DNA from 2 places in the Flavobacterium sp. Arc2 genome. Region 1 is predicted to be linked to the other one. Evidence: riboswitches for the same ligand, from Rfam matches in the RefSeq annotation. Region 1 holds a riboswitch; the other holds the start of a gene.
What was found. A riboswitch is a leader RNA that binds a small molecule or an ion and turns the genes downstream of it on or off. The one in region 1 is predicted to bind S-adenosylmethionine.
Positions count from the first base shown of each region.

Region 2: linked by a shared signal. The riboswitch ahead of QO182_RS07180 (Na+/H+ antiporter NhaC family protein) and the one ahead of QO182_RS02520 (homocysteine S-methyltransferase family protein) in region 1 are both predicted to bind S-adenosylmethionine.

Region 1 covers NZ_JASMRH010000003.1:28,452-38,301, forward strand. Annotated here, with positions in the region: gene QO182_RS02515 (vitamin B12 dependent-methionine synthase activation domain-containing protein) at 1-2,688, opposite strand, end outside; gene QO182_RS02520 (homocysteine S-methyltransferase family protein) at 3,072-4,121, opposite strand; SAM riboswitch class I at 4,372-4,492, opposite strand; gene QO182_RS02525 (NAD(P)/FAD-dependent oxidoreductase) at 4,586-5,638, opposite strand; gene QO182_RS02530 (bifunctional precorrin-2 dehydrogenase/sirohydrochlorin ferrochelatase) at 5,844-6,434, opposite strand; gene cobA (uroporphyrinogen-III C-methyltransferase) at 6,421-7,215, opposite strand; gene QO182_RS02540 (nitrite reductase) at 7,208-9,298, opposite strand; gene QO182_RS02545 (sulfate adenylyltransferase subunit 1) at 9,465-9,850, opposite strand, start outside.
Region 2 covers NZ_JASMRH010000008.1:61,641-71,490, reverse strand. Annotated here, with positions in the region: gene QO182_RS07190 (choice-of-anchor L domain-containing protein) at 1-1,720, opposite strand, end outside; gene QO182_RS07185 (T9SS type A sorting domain-containing protein) at 1,954-4,224, shown strand; SAM-I-IV-variant riboswitch at 4,323-4,419, shown strand; gene QO182_RS07180 (Na+/H+ antiporter NhaC family protein) at 4,479-5,801, shown strand; gene fabG (3-oxoacyl-[acyl-carrier-protein] reductase) at 5,987-6,733, shown strand; gene QO182_RS07170 (hypothetical protein) at 6,812-8,839, shown strand; gene QO182_RS07165 (LysR family transcriptional regulator) at 8,872-9,768, shown strand; gene QO182_RS07160 (YeiH family protein) at 9,844-9,850, shown strand, end outside.

The DNA.
Region 1 (9,850 bases):
CGAATTATAATCGTCTAAATCTTTTTCGAATTCAGCTGCCCATTCATCCACACCAAAACCAGTGGTGACACAAAATGCCCCCATATAATCCACCTTTCCATTGTCTTTTGGAGCAATAAAATCAGACAACGCAATATTTGGTGCTCCTTTCGTTTTTTGAGATTGCTGACGCAGCGTCAAGAAGAGCCCCCTAACCCCCGAAGGGGGAACCTCCAAGTTTGTCTTCAATTCTTTTCTAACACTTTCTATAGTATTATTAATATCAGTCAAAACTTGTTTGTTCGTATATCTTACAACTTTAAAACCTTTTGATATCAACCAATCTGTTCTATATTGATCGTGCTCTTTTTGTTCAATAGTATCATGGACTCCACCATCAACTTCAATAACTAACTTTTTCTCTAAACACACAAAATCAACTATGTACTCCCCAATTATATGTTGTCTTCTGAATTTTAAGTCCTCAATTCCTTTGTTTGATAAAACATTCCAAAGCATTTTCTCTGCCTCTGTTGGTCTGTTTCTCATTTCTTTGGCGCGTTCTTTCAAAACATCGTACAAAGCTGGACTTGCTGTTTCCCATGTTTGCTTTTCCTCAATATGAGTAGCTCCCCCTTCGGGGGCGGGGGGGGCTTCGTACAACTCAATATCATCATCGTTAATTTGATTCGCAGGGAAAATTCCGTAGATTCCTTTAGCTGTTAGTTTCTTTTCTTTCAAAATAACGGTTAACATTTCTTGTGCATCTGCAAAAACCGAAGTCGCTTGCTCTCCCACTACTTCATCTGTCAAAATCGCTGGATATTTTCCAAACAATTCCCAAGTTCTAAAAAATGGCGTCCAGTCAATGTAAGGAACCAATACGTCTAATTCTACTTCGATGACTTGTTCACCCAATACATTTGGTTTCACAGGAGTAAAATTCTCCCAATCCAATTGCAATTTATTTTTACGAGCTTGTTCAATAGTCAAGAAATTTTTGTCGCGCGAACGGTTCAAAAAAGTTTCTCGAAACGCATCATATTCTGCTCTTATATCACTCGCATATAATTTTTTATCCTTGTTCAACAAACTTCCAGCAACCGTTACGGCTCTCGAAGCATCATTAACATGAATTACTGTTTCTCTATATTGAGGTGCGATTTTCACGGCAGTATGCGCACGCGATGTCGTTGCTCCACCGATCATCACCGGAATTTTCATTCCTCTTTTATCCAATTCTTTCGCTAGAAACACCATCTCATCTAGCGACGGCGTGATTAATCCGCTCAATCCTATAATATCAACGTTGTGTTCTATTGCTGCTGCTATTATTTTCTCTGGAGCAACCATAACCCCTAAATCTACAATCTCATAGTTATTACAAGCTAACACTACGGAAACAATATTTTTACCTATATCATGTACATCTCCTTTTACCGTTGCCATCAAGATTTTACCATTCCCTTGTTTGTCACCAGCCTGTTTACTCTCTTCTATAAAAGGCAAAAGGTAAGCCACAGCTTTCTTCATCACACGTGCTGATTTCACCACTTGTGGTAAAAACATTTTTCCTGATCCAAATAAATCCCCAACCACATTCATTCCCGTCATCAAATTAATTTCGATAACTTCGATCGGTTTTGCAGCCGCCAGTCGGGCTTCTTCAATATCTAAAAGAATAAATTCATCCACTCCCTTTACCAATGAATGCGTCAATCGTTCCTGAATAGTTCCCGAGCGCCATTCCTGAATTGCCTTTTCATTACTCTTTACATCTCCTTTTACATTTTCAGCAAAATCCAATAGTCTTTCAGTAGCATCGTCTCTTCTATTTAGAATTACATCCTCAACGCGTTCCAATAAATCTTTTGGGATATCATCATAAATGGTCAACATCTCTGGATTTACGATTCCCATCGTCATTCCGTTTTGAATTGCATGATACAAGAAAACGGAGTGCATCGCTTCCCTAACCGTATCATTTCCTCTAAATGAGAATGAAACATTACTTACTCCGCCACTAATATGTGCATGAGATAAATTTTCACGAACCCATTTTGTTCCTCTAAAGAAATCCAAAGCATTCAAGCGATGTTCTTCCATCCCAGTCGCAACTGGAAATATATTTAAATCGAAAATAATATCCTGTGGAGGAAAACCAACTTTATTTACCAAAATATCATACGAGCGCTGGCAAATTTCAACTCGACGATCGTAATTATCAGCCTGTCCTGTTTCATCAAAAGCCATGATAATTGCAGCGGCACCGTAACGTTTAATCAATTTGGCATGATGAATAAATTGCTCTTCTCCTTCTTTTAACGAAATTGAGTTTACGACACTTTTTCCTTGCACAACTTTAAGTCCTGCCTCTATAATATCCCATTTTGAGCTATCAATCATGATAGGCACACGCGAAATATCTGGTTCAGCAGCAATTAAATTCAGGAATTTCGTCATGGCATATTCGCCATCCAGCATTCCTTCATCCATATTAATATCGATGATTTGTGCGCCACCTTCCACTTGCTCCTTTGCGATGCTCAGTGCCTCTTCGTATTTTTCTTCCTTGATTAATCTCAAGAATTTTCTAGAACCCGTAACATTGGTACGTTCCCCAATATTCACAAATACGCTATCTGGCGTAATGATTAAAGGTTCTAATCCCGATAATACCAAGTTTCTTCTAGTTTCTGCTTGTGCCATTTTATATTTTTATTTGTCCTACACGATCTTAAAAATTATGTAGGTATAACTTTTTAATTCTTATTGTTCTGGGCGTGCCCCAAAAGGGTCGGGCTATTCGCTGCAAGTCCTCGCTCTTCCTTCGTCAGGCTGTGGGCTTTTCACTGCTATCCCTCACGCGATTTTGTTCTAATAACAATACTCTTTTTCTCATTTTTGTCTTTCCGACGAAGGAGGAATCTCATTATCTGAATCACTTGGTGTGATTTCTCCTTCGTCGAAATGACAAAATCAACTAATTTTATTTTTTTAAAGAACGTTTTACTCTCTTTGCGGGCACAAGCGAGACGCTTGCGCTAGTAGGTGACTATAATATAGACGCGACAAATCGCGTCTTTACGTTTTTACATTGTTGCTGTTGATACTCTTGGCTTATAATCCTTGGCAATATCTGCAATTAACCTGATGTGTTCTGGGGTTGTACCGCAACATCCACCTATGATGTTTACCAAATTATCGTCGAGATATGTTTTTATTTGTGATTGCATTTCGGCTGGTGTTTCGTCATATTCTCCAAAGGCATTTGGCAATCCTGCATTAGGATGTGCCGATACATTGAAAGCAGTATTTTGCGACAATGTTTGTAAGTATGGTTTTAACAAATCAGCTCCAAGAGCACAATTAAATCCTACACTCAACAATGGAATGTGTGAAACCGAAACCAAGAACGCTTCTACCGTTTGTCCAGAAAGTGTTCTTCCTGACGCATCAGTAATTGTTCCTGAAACCATGATGGGAATATCGATATTGCGTTCGTCTTTTACTTCTTCGATTGCAAAAAGTGCTGCTTTTGCATTTAAAGTATCGAAAATAGTTTCGACCAATAATAGATCACTTCCGCCGTCAATTAAGGCTTCTACTTGTTGCTTGTACGCAATACGCAAATCATCAAAAGTTACTGCTCTATATCCTGGGTCATTTACGTCTGGTGACATACTTGCCGTTCTGTTTGTTGGTCCTATTGAACCAGCTACAAAACGAGGTTTGTCCGGATTTTTAGCTGTCCATTCATCGGCTACTTCACGGGCAATTTTGGCCGATTCGTAGTTCAATTCATAAACAATGTCTTCTAGATGATAATCGGCCATTCCGATGGTGGTTCCTGAGAAAGTATTGGTTTCAACAATATCAGCTCCTGCCTCAAAATAAGCAGCATGCACCGCTTTTATAGCTTGTGGTTGTGTGAGTGATAATAAATCGTTGTTTCCTTTTAAGGAATGTGGAAAATCTTTGAAACGCTCTCCTCGAAAATCTTCTTCGGAGAAATTGTAGCGTTGCAACATAGTTCCCATGGCTCCATCGAGAATGAGTATGTTTTTTTTAATGGCTTCTTGAATGTTCCCCCTAACCCCCGAAGGGGGAATTCCTAAACTGTCTTTAATCTCTTTTGACATAACGTATGATAATTGAAATCTAGAAAACTTTCTAAATCTATACTTTTGATTAATAATTACAAAAGTTCACTACTGTTTCTCTTTAGCCCTGATGGGAGCGGCATCCTTTTTATCCTGAACTAAATTCAGGATAAAAAGATATAGCGTACAGCAGGAAAGATGATGGCAAAAAAGCACCAATCATTCGCTCTAAAAAAAATATCGATATGTTGTCAAGAAAAGGTTTGAGAAATACTGTGGAAGTATTCTTGTGTTATCTATCTTAGATGCTGAAATATATTCAGCATAAAGTAGAATGTAGCACCTTCTTTATAAGATAAAGGGTTGCTAAGGTTTCATCGGGTCTTTCCCTCCGCCTTTCGTGATAACTGTCAATAAATATAGGAACACTACAAAGAAAAGACATAGCGCTAATACTTGCAAGTATTAACGCTATATTTTTTTATTGGTTTTTATTCGAATTGTTACACAATGGCTTTAACCACTGCTTTTGGAGCTTCTTTACGAGTTCCGTCAAATCCGTCAACACCTGAAACTGTAGTATATTTCAACACATAACGTTTCCCTGGATTGATAATTTGGTAAGCTGCCTGACACATTAATGTCGCTTCGTGAAAACCACAAAGGATTAATTTTAGTTTACCTGGATAGGTATTCACATCTCCGATAGCAAAAATACCTGGAATATTAGTTTGGTAATCTAAAGCATTATTTACTTTGATTGCATTTTTCTCTATTTCTAATCCCCAGTTTCCAATAGGACCTAATTTTGGCGTAAGACCAAAAAGTGGAATAAAGTAATCTGTAGGAATGGTTCTTTGTGCTCCATTTTCATCGATAACAATCGACTCGATGTGCTCTGCTCCATTTAATCCTACTACCTCAGCCGGTGTAATCATACGAATTTTTCCTGAATCTTTTAGCTCCTGTACTTTTTCAACAGAGTCTAATGCGCCACGGAATTCGTTACGACGGTGAATCAATGTCACCTCTGATGCTACATCTGTCAGGAAAATACTCCAGTCAAGCGCTGAATCTCCTCCACCTGCAATCACAACTCTTTTATCTCTAAACTCTTCTGGATCTTTGATAAAGTATTTAATTCCTTTATTTTCATAGAAAGCGATTCCGTCGATAAGTGGTTTTCTAGGTTCAAAACTTCCTAAACCACCTGCAATAGCAACTACTTTAGCATGAAACTCAGTCCCTTCGTTTGAAGTTACAATAAAGCTTCCGTCTTCTTGTTTTACGATTGTTTCAGCACGCTCTCCTAAGGTAAATCCTGGCTCAAATTGTTTGATTTGTTCCATTAAATTATTTACTAAATCTCCCGCTAGTACTTCAGGAAATCCTGGAATATCGTAGATAGGTTTTTTAGGATATAATTCAGATAGCTGCCCACCTGCTTGTGGCAAAGCATCTAATATATGGCATTTTAATTTTAATAATCCTGCTTCAAAAACGGCAAATAAACCAGTTGGTCCGGCTCCTATTATTAGGATATCTGTTTCAATCATGTTCAATACTTTTATTCCTCCCACAGCCCCCTCCAATCCCGATAGCTATCAGGAGGGGGAGACTGGGAAGAGTTTCTTTTGTTATACTTGTTCTTACTTATTATTTTGTTCACAAAGGAACGAATGATTCGCTCAAAAATAAATGATAAATATCATTCGAACACTATGTTCTATTTTCTTTATTCTCTTCTCTAATTTCTTTGCTCTATTCTCTGTATTCTTTATTTTTCAACGAAGCTGTGATCTCATTCATCTTTTGTACTTTCTCTTCGAAATCACCTTTTAAGGTTTTGCGATATTCATTGAGATTTTCTACCATTTTATTAATATCCTCAGGAATCACTTCTTCAAAAAATTCTCGTAATCTTTTGGCTGTTGTGGGTGATTTACCATTTGTTGATATGGCAATTTTCACATTCCCTTTGGTTACGATTCCGCCTAAATAATAATCACAAAGTGGCGGTGTATCGGCAATATTACAAATTAAATATCTTTCTCTACATAAATCATAAATCCTTTTATTCACTTCAAGATCATCTGTACAAGCAATAACCATATGCCTTTTCTTTAGCATCTTTTTCTTGAATTTCTTCATGGTCAACTTTACCGAATCATGCTTATTGACCAACTCAACTAATTCTGGTAAAAACCGTGGTGCAACAACCTCAACATTTGCATTAGGGCTGGATTTCAGCATGAATGTCAATTTTTCTAAACCTACATTTCCACCTCCTACAATCAATACATTAAGATTGTTGAGTTTTAGAAATACGGGGTATAATTCATTCCTTTCCATATATTACATGTTTGTTGCTAATGGATTTTAATTCTTTATAAAATCCCTTGCTTTTCTTACTATCGGCTACTACTTCTCCAATTACGATAATGGCTGGAGAACTTAAATTCTTGTCGGCAACTACTTGCTGAATCGAATTTATTGTTCCTATTCCAATTTTTTCCTCTGGAGTGGTTCCGTTTTGAATAATTGCTACGGGCGTTTCTCCCTTAGATTCATTTTGAAAAATAGACACAATCTGGTCTAACTTACTCATCCCCATCAAAACAACAACTGTTGCTGATGATTGAGCCGCCAAAGCCACATCTGTTGATAGTTTTCGCGCCGAAGTTGTCCCTGTTATTACCCAAAAACTCTCCGAAACACCTCTTTTTGTCAAGGAAATTCCTTGAGAAGCAGGTACGGCGATAGCCGATGAAATTCCAGGAACAACAAATGTAGGAATTCCAAAACTTTCTACATAGTCTATTTCTTCACTTCCTCTACCAAAAATAAAAGGATCCCCCCCTTTAAGACGAACGACATGGCCATAAGTTAAGGCATTATCTACAATTAGTTGGTTGATTTGGTCTTGCGTGTAAGCGTGGCATCCTTTTCTTTTTCCAACAAATATTTTCAATGCGCGTTTAGGAGCATAGCTCAACAACTCTTCATTAGCCAAAGCATCGTATAAAACCACATTGGCTTCAGCAAGTGCTTTTGCTCCTTTTATAGTAAGCAAATCTGGATCTCCAGGCCCCGCTCCTACTAAAGTTACTATTGGTTTTACTGTTTTATGCATTAGCTAAGTCTTTTGCTCTGTAGGTTTCTATATTTTGAAAGAAAGCAATTGCTTCCTGTATGTATTTTTTGGCGAAAGCCTCAGAAGGTTCATTTTGATTAATTTGGTATACCAAGTCTTTAAAAGTTGAATCTAAAGCTATTTTTTTAGTTTCAACAAAAACAGTATCAAACAAATTGATGATTCCTGCATGGTGGTTTGTTTTTTGGTTTTCAGCCAATAACAAAGCTTTAGCACCATTTACAAAACCTGCATACGCCAAGTAAATAGCATCAGCCCAATTTTTATCTTCGAAAGCTTCTTGTGCAAAAGTCAATTTATCTTTGGCTTCCAAAATTAAAGTTGCTACTAGGTCAATTACAACTCCAGCACATTCCCCTACTCCAACCGCTTTTACATAATTGTCAGCATTTCCCCAATCGATAAAATCTTCGTCGGTAAGATTAGTAACATCCGCCAAAGGTTTTAAGAATTCGTAGAAATACTTTTCGCCTTGAGCGTCATAATAATCTAAGAAAGACTTTCCGTTAGCATTCGCTTCAAAATCATTTAAGATATAACGTAATGCATCAGGTCCTCTCCGACTTGGAATCTTGATTACTTTATCAGAAAAACGTCCTTTTCCATCTCCTAAAATTCCGCCTCCAAGCAATACTTGTAAAGCCGGAGCCACTAATTTACCTGAGTTGATAGACATTCCTTGAAAACCAATTGAAGACATGTTGTGTTGTCCACAAGCGTTCATACAACCACTAATTTTGATTGTGATTTCTCTATTCTCTTTATATTGCGGAAATTCTAATTTTAATACTCTTTCTAATTCCTCAGCAATTCCGGTACTACTTGCAATTCCAAGATTACAGGTATCTGTTCCTGGACATGCGGTGATATCGTTAATTGTATCGTAACCCAAAGTCACGAAGTCTAATTTGGCTAGTTCTTGGTAGAAGAATGGTAAATTTTCCTCTTTTATATTTCTAAGAACAATATTTTGCTTTAATGAAAAACGCAATTCATTTGCTCCATAATTTTTAATTAATTCGGCCAACGCTCTCGCTTTATCTGTATAAAAATCTCCTAAAAGGACTTTAATACCTATCGCAACATAACCCGCTTGTTTTTGAGCAATCACATTCGATTGTTTCCAAGCTTCATAAGCAGCTGTATCGTCAATAGTTACTGCAGGTACTTCTAATAAAGTAGCTGGAATTGCACCGTCAAAAGCAGTAGTATCAATTTCGTATGATTGGTATGACAATGCTTTTTTCTCTTCATCAACTAGACGTAAAAACTCATCTCTTCCAATATCCTTAATTAGGAATTTCATACGTGCTTTTAAACGTTTGGCTCTTTCACCATGACGATCAAAAACTCTTAACACCCCTTCTGTTGTTGGGATGATTTGATTTACCGGAATAAATTCTGATAATAATTCAGCGTGATGTGGTTGAGAACCTAATCCTCCACCAAGCATTACTTTGAAACCGCGTTCCCCGTTTACAATCTTTGGAATAAATCCTAAATCATGCAAATAACTTAGCGCTGTATCTTTATCAGAAGATGAAAATGACATTTTGAATTTACGTCCCATTTCTTGACAAATAGGATTTCTCAAGAAAAACTGAAACATAGCGTGCGCATAAGGCGACACGTCAAAAGGTTCGTCAACATCAACACCAGCCAATTCACTTGCCGTAATGTTTCTTACCGTATTCCCGCAAGCTTCACGTAATGTAATATCGTCTTTGGCAAGGTTTGCCCAAAGTTCTGGCGTTCTATCTAAACTCACATAGTGAATTTGGATATCCTGACGCGTAGTAATATGCAAACGTCCTGTTGAATATTCATCTGAAACTTTAGTAATACGCACCAATTGTTCACTAGTCACTTTACCAAAAGGCAATTTGATACGAATCATTTGCACGCCTTCTTGACGCTGACCGTAAACTCCACGCGCTAAACGCAGACTACGAAAACGCTCATCGTCAATTTTACCATCTTTGAATAAGGCGATTTTTCTTTCTAAGTCGATTATCTCTTTTTGAACAATCGGATTCTCTATTTCGGTTCTAAAACTTTCCATACCTATTTACTGTTATCCTCCCCCCGGCCCCCTCCGAAGGAGGGGGAGCCAGTGAGGAGCTTTATTGTGTTATATTCTGGTTATAAACTTCATAGCCACAAAGTTTATCTACAAACATTTTCTACAATCTCTCCCTCCCCTTTGGGGAGGGCTGGGGTGGGGATTCCTATCGTATAAACCCTACTCCTGCTGTTGTATTGGTTGCTGCATCGATTAAGATAAAAGCACCATTTGATTTATTGTCGTTGTAAGCATCAAAATAGATTGCTTTGCTTAACTTGATATTTACTTCTCCTATTTCGTTAATTGCTAATTGAGACGCTTCTGTAGTTCCTGAGAAATCAGTTGCAATTACGTTTTTCACGCTATCAATTTTAGCTAAAACTCTGTTGGTATTGTGTTGTACAAAATATTTTGCCCCTGGAACCAACTTTTTACTGTCCATCCAACACACTGTTGTATTAATATCTTTCTCAACTTTAGGCAATTCAGATGATTTTACAATCATATCTCCTCTGGTCACGTTAATATCATTTTCTAATTCGATAGTAA
Region 2 (9,850 bases), on a different contig from region 1:
ATTCTGTTGTTATAGAATTGTTTAAAGCAGGAGACCACGTTCCTGTAATGCTGTTATTGGATTGTAATGGAAGTGCAGCAAGCGTTCCTCCGGCGCAAATAGGAGCAACAGCTGTAAATGTTGGAATCGTTCCTGGATTTACAGTAATGAATCCATTTAAAGTTGCATTTGGAGAACATCCTCCTGATGTAGTTATTGTATAATTATAGGTTCCCGAAACGGTTGGCGTACCATCAATTTTAAATTGAGTTCCAACTAAACTTGTCGTTACGCCATTAGGCAAACTTCCAGAAGTTATAGATGCAGTGGTTGCTCCACCACCAATTGTGTAAACAACATTCGAAATAACTTCGTTCTCACATATTTGCTGAGAACTAGGACCTTGAGTGAGACTTAATGTTGGACTAACTAAGCAACTATCAAGTGCACAGGTTATTGAATTGGGGCCAAAACATTCTGCTGGTGTTCCAATTGGAGTTACTGTTATTACAACAGTTTCACCCGGAGGAATATTTGGAACAGTATAGGAATAGATTTTACCAACGAATCCAACGTCAACAGCTGTACTACTTCCTATTTTATACACAACAGAAAACTCCGCGTCTCCTAAAGCGAGCCAATCAAAAGTGATAGAATTAGAAGTTTTTGTTCCACAATAAAGATAGGGAGCTGCAAGCATACTGAACTGAATTTCTATCTCATCATTTACAGGGCAAGTCGCCCCAAAAGGAAAAGCCTGAACGGAATACAAACCCGATTTATCTATGGTGATTTGTGGTCCAATCTCTCCTGGAATTATAGTTCCATTATAACGCCATTCATGAATTTCACTGGCACTTAATCCCGAATTTAATACATGGTTTGAGGCACTGCATATCTTCAAGTCAGGTCCTAAATTAATTGACGGGGAACTAAAACTGGCACCTTCTATAAATACAGCCGAATCATAATAATTATCAGCACCAGCATTACCTATCGCTAACTTAATATGATAGGTTTGGCCGCAAACAACATCAGCATTGGCCGATAAGACTTTAGTAAATCCGTCATATTGAATAGTAGTTCCCGCTGTGTTATCAACGTAATATTCACAATATTCACAAGGTCCCACATTTGATTTTCCGTTGTTTAAATTATTAATAGAAACAGGTAGAGTTGTAGTAGGGATTAATGCAATATTTTTAGAACTACCTGAAAAAGGACCTGTAATTCCCGGTCCACTCAAGAAAAAACCAAAATTATCATTATAGGTATCATTTACATATTCAGGATATTCCTCTGAGGCAAAAACAAAATTAAAACTCAATTTATTTCCTGTAGGTATAAAGTCAAATTCAAGAATGGCTACATTCTGAATTGTTTGATTATTGGATAAAATAGATAAGTCAGGATCTCCTATAAATGGATTTGTAGTTTCTAAAGTTCCAGATGGATTATCATTTACACCTTTTGCAATTATAGCATTTCCAGTGCTTAAAATAATTCCGGTATTTAAGCCGATGTTTGTTGTCAGCCCATTAGAGAAAAGGCCTACTTGATCACTAACTAAATCTGCATTGGCGGCAGTACCATTAAATTTAATATTGGAAACGTTAATTCCTTGTCCTACGACTACGTTTTGCACTAATTGTTTAGGCGTTTGAGACGTATTATCGACCACTAATTGCGCATTAGCAACTATACTAAAAAGAATATAAAATAAGAAAAATATTTTTTTCATTTACAAATTTGGGAAATTGACTTTTCTCTTTCTTATTTTAAATAAAAGGGATAATGCTAAATTGACTACTGACAAATATACTTAAGAAGAATGTAATCCTTTTCTCTTTTTTACAAAATGTTACTATAATCCTGTTCTTTTTTCTATAGAAATCTGTTGTGAGTTATTCATTTTATGGACATTATTTTTTGTAGTACAAATTTTGTTATATTTACTTGCTTTAAAAATTATATATGAGAAAATTCTACTTTTTATTACTTGCTCTTTTTATATTTTCTGGAGTTAATGCTCAAATAATTAATTTTCCTGATGCTAATTTTAAAACTAAATTACTGTCAACAAACATAGGGAATAATGATGCTATAGGTTTATATGGGAATAGTATAAAAATAGACTCTAATAACAATGGTGAAATAGAAGTAAGTGAAGCATTAGAGGTTTACCAATTGTATGTAAGTGAATCAAATATATCTGACTTAACGGGGATAAATAATTTTTCAAACTTAAGAGCGTTATCTGTGATAGGAAATAATTTAAGCACTTTAGATTTGTCAGGATTAAAAAACTTAGAGCAATTACAATGTCAAAGAAATTCCTTGACAAGTTTAAATATTGATAACTTAAATAAGTTGAATATTCTTTATTGTAATGAAAACAAACTGACTACACTCGATTTTTCCAGTAATAAAGGACTAGTTAGTCTCTATTGTTCAGACAATCAACTTACAGATTTAAAGGTGTCAGGATGCCCTAATTTACATGAAATTATTTGTGAAAATAATCTATTGACTATGTTAGATTTAAGTAATTTAAATAAGTTAACATCAGTATTATTAAATAATAATTTATTAGAGCAGATAACTTTTAAAGGATGTAGTAATTTACAGTCTGTTACTTGCAGAAATAATAAATTTTTAAGTCTTGATTTATCAGAATGCAACCAAATCTATTTGGATTGTCAAAACAACAATTTGGTTAATTTAAATTTAAAAAATGGTTTGCCCTTAATTGATTTATTATTACAGAATAATCCTAATTTAACCTTTATTTGTACTGATGATTTTAATGTTAATAACGCAAAGTTTATTCTGACTTTACAGGGTATTACGAATTGTGAAATAAACTCCTATTGTTCATTTTCTCCAGGAGGTAATTTCTACACCATTCGAGGAAAGGCTATTTTAGATACAAATGGAAATGGTTGTGACTCATCAGATATAAGTTATTCTAATTTAAATTTTTCTATTACTAATGGTGTGAATAAGGGGAATTTAATCTCCAATAATTCGGGGAACTATAGTCTTCCTGTTGGAGAAGGAATGCATACTATTACTCCAATTTTAGAAAATCCAAATTATTTTAGTGTTTCACCTAGTTCAATCGATGCGAGTTTTCCATCGCAAAATAGTCCATTCACTCAAGATTTTTGTGTTACTCCAAATGGTGTTCATCCCGATTTAGAAGTAACTTTATTACCAATAATTCCAGCTAGGCCAGGATTTGACGCTACTTATAAAATCATATATAAAAACAAAGGAACTACTATACAATCAGGTGCAGTAAGTCTAAGTTTTAATGATGCCGTTTTAGATTATATATCAGCAAATCCAGCTGTAAATAGTCAAGTGACAGACAGACTTAGTTGGGATTATATCAATTTACAACCATTTGAAACGCGTGAGATTGCAGTTACCTTGAATGTGAATTCGCCAATGGAAACTCCTGCTGTAAATATTGGAGACCGTTTGAGTTTTAACGCAGTAATTAATCCTATAACAGGAGATGAAAAACCTATTGATAATTCGTTTGCTTTACGCCAAAGTGTTGTTGGTTCTTATGACCCAAATGATAAAACCTGCTTAGAAGGAAATGTCATTACTCCAAGTTTGATTGGGGAATATGTACATTATATGATTCGGTTTGAAAATACAGGAACTTATCGCGCTCAAAATATTGTAGTAAAAGATCTAATCGATTTAACCAAATTTAATATTTCAAGCTTGGTTCCAACGAAAGGAAGTCATGAATTTGTAAGCAAAATTTCTGAGGAAAACAAGGTGGAATTTATATTCGAAAACATCAATTTGCCTTTTGATGATGCTAATAATGATGGTTATATAGCTTTTAAGATTAAAACATTACCAACATTAGTAGTTGGCGATACATTCCAAAATGAAGCTAATATTTATTTTGATTATAACTTTCCAATTCTGACAAACAAAGCGACATCTACCTTTAAAACCTTAGCAACTTCAGATTTTGAATTTTCAAATTACTTTAGTGTGTTTCCAAATCCAGTAAATGAGATTCTAAATATTAATTATAAAAATTCGATAGAAGTACAATCAATAGCAATTTATGATATTCTTGGACAAATGGTCATTGCTGTTCCGAATGCGACTTCAGTAACAAAGGTTGATGTTTCTAAACTGGCTTCCGGAAAGTATTTCTTGAAAATGAATACAGATAAAGGAAGTTCGAATATGAAATTTATAAAAAACTAAATTAGTTATAAAAAAGCTTTACTTCGGTAAGGCTTTTTTTTGTAAAATATTTTTTCTGGTCGAAGGTGACGATTTCAAAAAATAATAATTACTTTTGCAGCCGTTATCACGAATCTCAAAAAGAGATAGCAACCTGCAACAACGAGCAAGGTGCTAAAACGATAAGCCAAATCCTTTGGAAAAAATGTTGTTTTACATTCCCATTTTTTTAGCTATTGTTTTTCGTCATATTTATATCATTATAAAACTGATTTATGACTCATTTATTGAAAAAAAAAGGAAATGCATTTGCTCTAATTCCCTTATTAATTTTTATTTTTATTTTTTTAGGAGCCGGTATATGGCTTGATGATTTCTATGCTTTACCTGCGCCAATTGCTGTTGTGATAGGAATTATTTCTGCTTTTTTACTATTCAAAAGTTCGTCTGATGAGAAAGTAGCCACTTTGATTGCTGGTTGTGGAGAGAGTAAAATTATGACCATGTGTCTCATTTATCTTCTCGCGGGAGCATTTGCTGTTGTTAGTAAAGCAACGGGAGGTGTGGATGCAGTTGTAAGCCTTGGAATTAATACAATTGATGTCGCTTATTTTCCGTTAGGGATCTTTTTAATAGCGGCCTTTTTATCAACAGCTACTGGAACTTCTGTAGGTGCTATTGTAGCTATTGGACCTATAGCTGTTAGTCTGGCTAATTCAAGTGGAGCTTCATTACAATTGATTGCTGGCGCTTTGTTAGGTGGTTCGATGCTTGGAGATAATCTATCGATGATTTCAGATACTACAATTGCTGCTACGCAATCATTAGGATGTAAACTGAAAGATAAATTCAAAATAAATTTATTCATTGCTTTTCCCGCAGCCATTATAACCGTTCTAGTTTTCTTTTATTTGGGACTGAACTCTGATATTACTGCAGTGGCGATTCCTAAGACCAATTTTGAATGGATAACTATTGTTCCTTACGTTCTAGTAATTGTATTAGCATTAGTTGGCATAAACGTTTTTTCAACACTGATTATTGGAACTTTATTAGCTGGATTGATTGGGTATTTTGGAAATCATTTTACGTTGATGGAATTTGCCCAAAAGATATATGAGGGCTTCACTAGTATGACTGAAATATTTTTATTGTCTATGCTTACTGGTGGTTTAGCAGCAATGGTTGATAAAGCTGGAGGAATTGCTTATTTATTGTACCAAATCAAAAAGCGCATTAAAAGTAAAAAATCGGCGCAGGCTGGAATTGGTGCTTTGGTAGGTTTTACGAATGTGGCTATTGCCAATAATACAGTTTCCATTGTTATAACAGGTGGAATTGCTAAGGAAATTAGTGATGAATACGATTTGAGTCCCAAGAAAACAGCAGCAATTCTTGATATATTTTCTTGTGTAGTGCAAGGGATCTTGCCTTATGGGGCACAAGTATTGCTGATTTTAAGTTTTGCAAATGGCAAACTTGATTTTATGGATTTACTAACAAATGCTTGGTATCATTTATTTTTGTTTATTTTTACTTTGGTTGCGATTTATAGCTCTTTTTGGGACAAATTGGTAAAACGATTTCTGGATCTTTAAAATCGGTTCGATTTCGAATGTTATTGATTTTTAAATTTTTTTAAAAAAGGAATTATTCTATATTTGACAACTGTAAGATAGCCCTGATAGTAGTGGAAATCCTTTTATGAAAGCGCTAGCGGTCATAAAAGATTGAAGCGGATAGCAGGAATAGCTACAAATAAAAATTAAAATAATTTTTGAATATGAAATTACTAGAAGGAAAAGTGGCCATTATAACAGGCGCGAGTCGCGGAATTGGAAAAGGAATTGCAGAAGTTTTTGCAAAACATGGAGCAAATGTTGCTTTTACATACAGTTCATCTGTGGAATCGGCTTTAGCATTAGAAAATGAATTGAACGCTCTTGGAATAAAAGCAAAAGGATACCAATCAAATGCAGCTGATTTTAATGAAGCACAAGCTATGGTTGATGCTGTAATTGCTGAATTTGGAACTGTTGATATTTTGATTAATAATGCTGGAATTACTAAAGACAACTTGCTAATGCGTATGTCTGAAGAGGATTTTGACAAAGTTATTGATGTGAACTTGAAATCAGTTTTCAATATGACCAAAGCAATTCAAAGAACTTTCTTGAAAAAACGCGCCGGATCAATTATCAATATGAGTAGTGTAGTAGGAGTGAAGGGTAATGCGGGCCAAACGAATTATGCCGCTTCAAAAGCAGGTGTTATTGGATTTACAAAATCGGTTGCACTTGAATTAGGTTCGCGTAACATTCGCTGTAATGCTATTGCTCCAGGATTTATTGAAACTGAAATGACAGCAAAATTAAATGATGATGTCGTTCAAGCATGGAGAGACGGGATTCCGTTGAAACGCGGAGGAACTACTGAGGATGTTGCTAATGCTTGCCTTTTCTTAGCGTCTGACATGAGTGCGTATATCACTGGTCAAGTCTTAAATGTTGATGGAGGAATGCTAACATAAGAAATTATAAATTTTAGATGATGAATTTTAAAATACTGAATTCTTTCCATTTAAAATTCATCATTTAAAATAAATAGAATGACAACAAACACGGTCCTACTAATTCTACTATCAATAGTAATTGCCGGTGGTTTATCATTTTACCAATATTTTTATAAAGCCAAAAGCAAATCAAAACTAAATTTGTTTTTGGCTTTATTGCGTTTTCTATCCTTGTTCGGGATTCTATTATTGTTGATTAATCCCATAATCACCAGAAATACGCTGGAGATTATCAAACCGCCTTTGGCAGTTGTTGTAGATAATTCAAGTTCGATAACGGCCTTAAACGCTAACAAAAAAGCTTTAGAAATATATGCTTTAATAACAGCAAACTCAGCCTTAAATGAAAAGTTTAATTTGCAGTCGTATCGATTTGACACGGCATTTGAACCCTCAGAAAAATTTGACTTTAAAGGGACACAAACTAATCTAGGCGGAATTTCAAAAGAGTTAAGAAGTACTAATAGAAATAGTATATTCCCAACAATTCTCTTAACAGACGGAAATCAGACTTCAGGTAATGATTATGTTTATAGTTTTGATGCTGCCAATAAAGTTTTTCCAATAATTTTGGGAGATACAACCAAGGTAATCGACTTAAAGATTAGCCAAATCAATGTCAATAAATATGCATTCTACAAAAATAAATTTCCTGTAGAAGTTTTCCTGAACTATTCTAGAGACAAAAATGTGTCTGCAGATTTTATGATTTCACAAGGGAATTCAGTTGTTACAAAACAAAGTGTTTCCTTTTCATCCTCTAAAAGAACTGCCATTTTAAATGTTCTTTTACCGGCAAATAAAATAGGTTCGCAAACTTTTAAAGCAACATTATCCAGTCTTGAAAAAGAGAAAAACACTTATAATAATTCAAAAAACTTTGCGGTAGAAGTAATTGATCAGAAAACAAATATTGCACTTATAACGGCAATAAATCATCCGGATGTAGGTGCTTTAAAACGCAGTATTGAATTTAATGCACAACGCAAAGTAACCGTTATTAAACCTAACGCTGTCAATTCATTAAAAGATTACAATGTTCTGGTTTTATATCAACCGACGATAGCCTTTAAGTCTATCTTTGAAGATAATAAAAAGGCAGGAATATCTACTTTTATTATTACCGGAACAAGTACTGATTTCTCCTTTTTAAATAAGGAGCAAAGTAGTTTAGCATTTAAAATGAGTAATCAAAAAGAGAATTATTTAGCGAGTTTTAATCCCCAATTTAATTTATTTGCCACAGATAATATTGGTTTCGAAAATTTTCCTCCATTAGAAAATGCCTTTGGAGGTATTACCGTTAAGGGCAACGCTTCTGTTTTACTTTCTTCTAAAATTAGAACTATAGATACAAATTCCCCATTATTAGTATATGCCGAAAATCAAGGAAATCGTAGCGCATTTCTATTGGGTGAAAATATCTGGAAATGGAGATTGCAAAGTCATGTTGACACTCAGTCCTTTGCTAAATTTGATGTTTTTATAGATAAAACAATTCAGTATCTAGCCTCTAGTAGTTCTAAAAAAGCATTAGTGGTTAATCATGAAAGTTTTTATAACTCAGGTGACGCTATCGAAATAACGGCTCAATATTTCAATAAAAACTATGAATTTGACGATAAAGCGCGTTTGACAATTATTGTAACAAATACAGCAACAAAACAAACTAAGAACTACGATTTATTGAAAGGAAACGCATTTTACAAAGTAAATTTAGACGGACTTGCAGCGGGAACTTATAATTTCTCTGTAAAAGAACTGAATTCAAATACAAGTTATTCAAGTCATTTTGAAATTTTAGATTTCGACAAAGAAAAGCAATTTGTCAATCCCGACGTGGAAAAATTAAAACAATTGGCCACGCAAACGCAAGGAGCGGTTTATTTTCCAAATCAGGTGAACACACTAATCAAATCACTTTTAGAAGATGACAATTATAAAGCAATAGAAAAAAATACGGTAACCCGCTCTCCTTTGATTGATTGGACTTTACTGCTAATTTTAATTGTTTCATTGCTTTCCACCGAATGGTTTGTAAGGAAGTACAATGGATTGTTGTAAATTCCATTTGGTTTAACCCATACAATGCAATTATGGATTTTAGATTAAAAGTGTTTTTCACCGTGGCTACCCGATTAAGTTTTACTAAAGCAGCAACTGAATTATTCATTACACAGCCAGCAGTATCTAAGCACATACAAGAACTGGAAGAAGAATATAAAGTGAAGCTTTTTGACCGAAATGGCTCAAAGATTTCGCTGACGCATGCGGGAGAACAGTTAGTCAAACATGCCAAGAACATTTTTGAAATCTACCGTGAAATTGATTTTGAAATGAGCTCACTTATAAAAGAGCAGCACGGTATGCTTCGCCTAGGAGCCAGCACAACTATTTCTCAATATATAATTCCGCCACTATTAGCTCGCTTTCATCAGGAAATGCAGGGTGTCAAAGTTATTTTGCGTAATGGTAACACAGAACAAATAGAAAACGCCTTACTGAATAAAGAAATCGAAATCGGCATTGTTGAAGGACAGTCTAAAAACAAAGCTATTAAATATACTCCGTTTTTAAAAGACGAATTAGTACTGGTTTGTAATAGAGCTAATCCATTGGTAGACAAAGGAGAAATTACAAAGGAAGACCTCGTGCAATTGCGATTTTTAATGCGGGAACAAGGGTCAGGAACATTAGAAGTAATCGAACACGCTTTGAAACCTTTAAAAATTAAGATGGCTGAGTTGATTGTGGAGATGCAATTAGGGAGTACTGAAAGTATCAAGTCGTATCTTATGAATTCAAATTGCGTGGCTTTTATTTCGATACATGCTATTGAAAAAGAATTGAAAAACAATGAGTTAGTCATTCTTGATGTAGATAACCTTATTATAGAACGTTATTTTTATATCATTGGTTTACAAGGAAAAACAAACGCTCTTTCAGATTTGTTTATCAAAAATATTACGAAACACTATAATTTAAAGTTATAATAGATTGTTTATTATGATTGGTGAATACCGATTTATCCCCGCATCTTTGTTGGGTACTAATTCAATATATTCACCGTGGAAA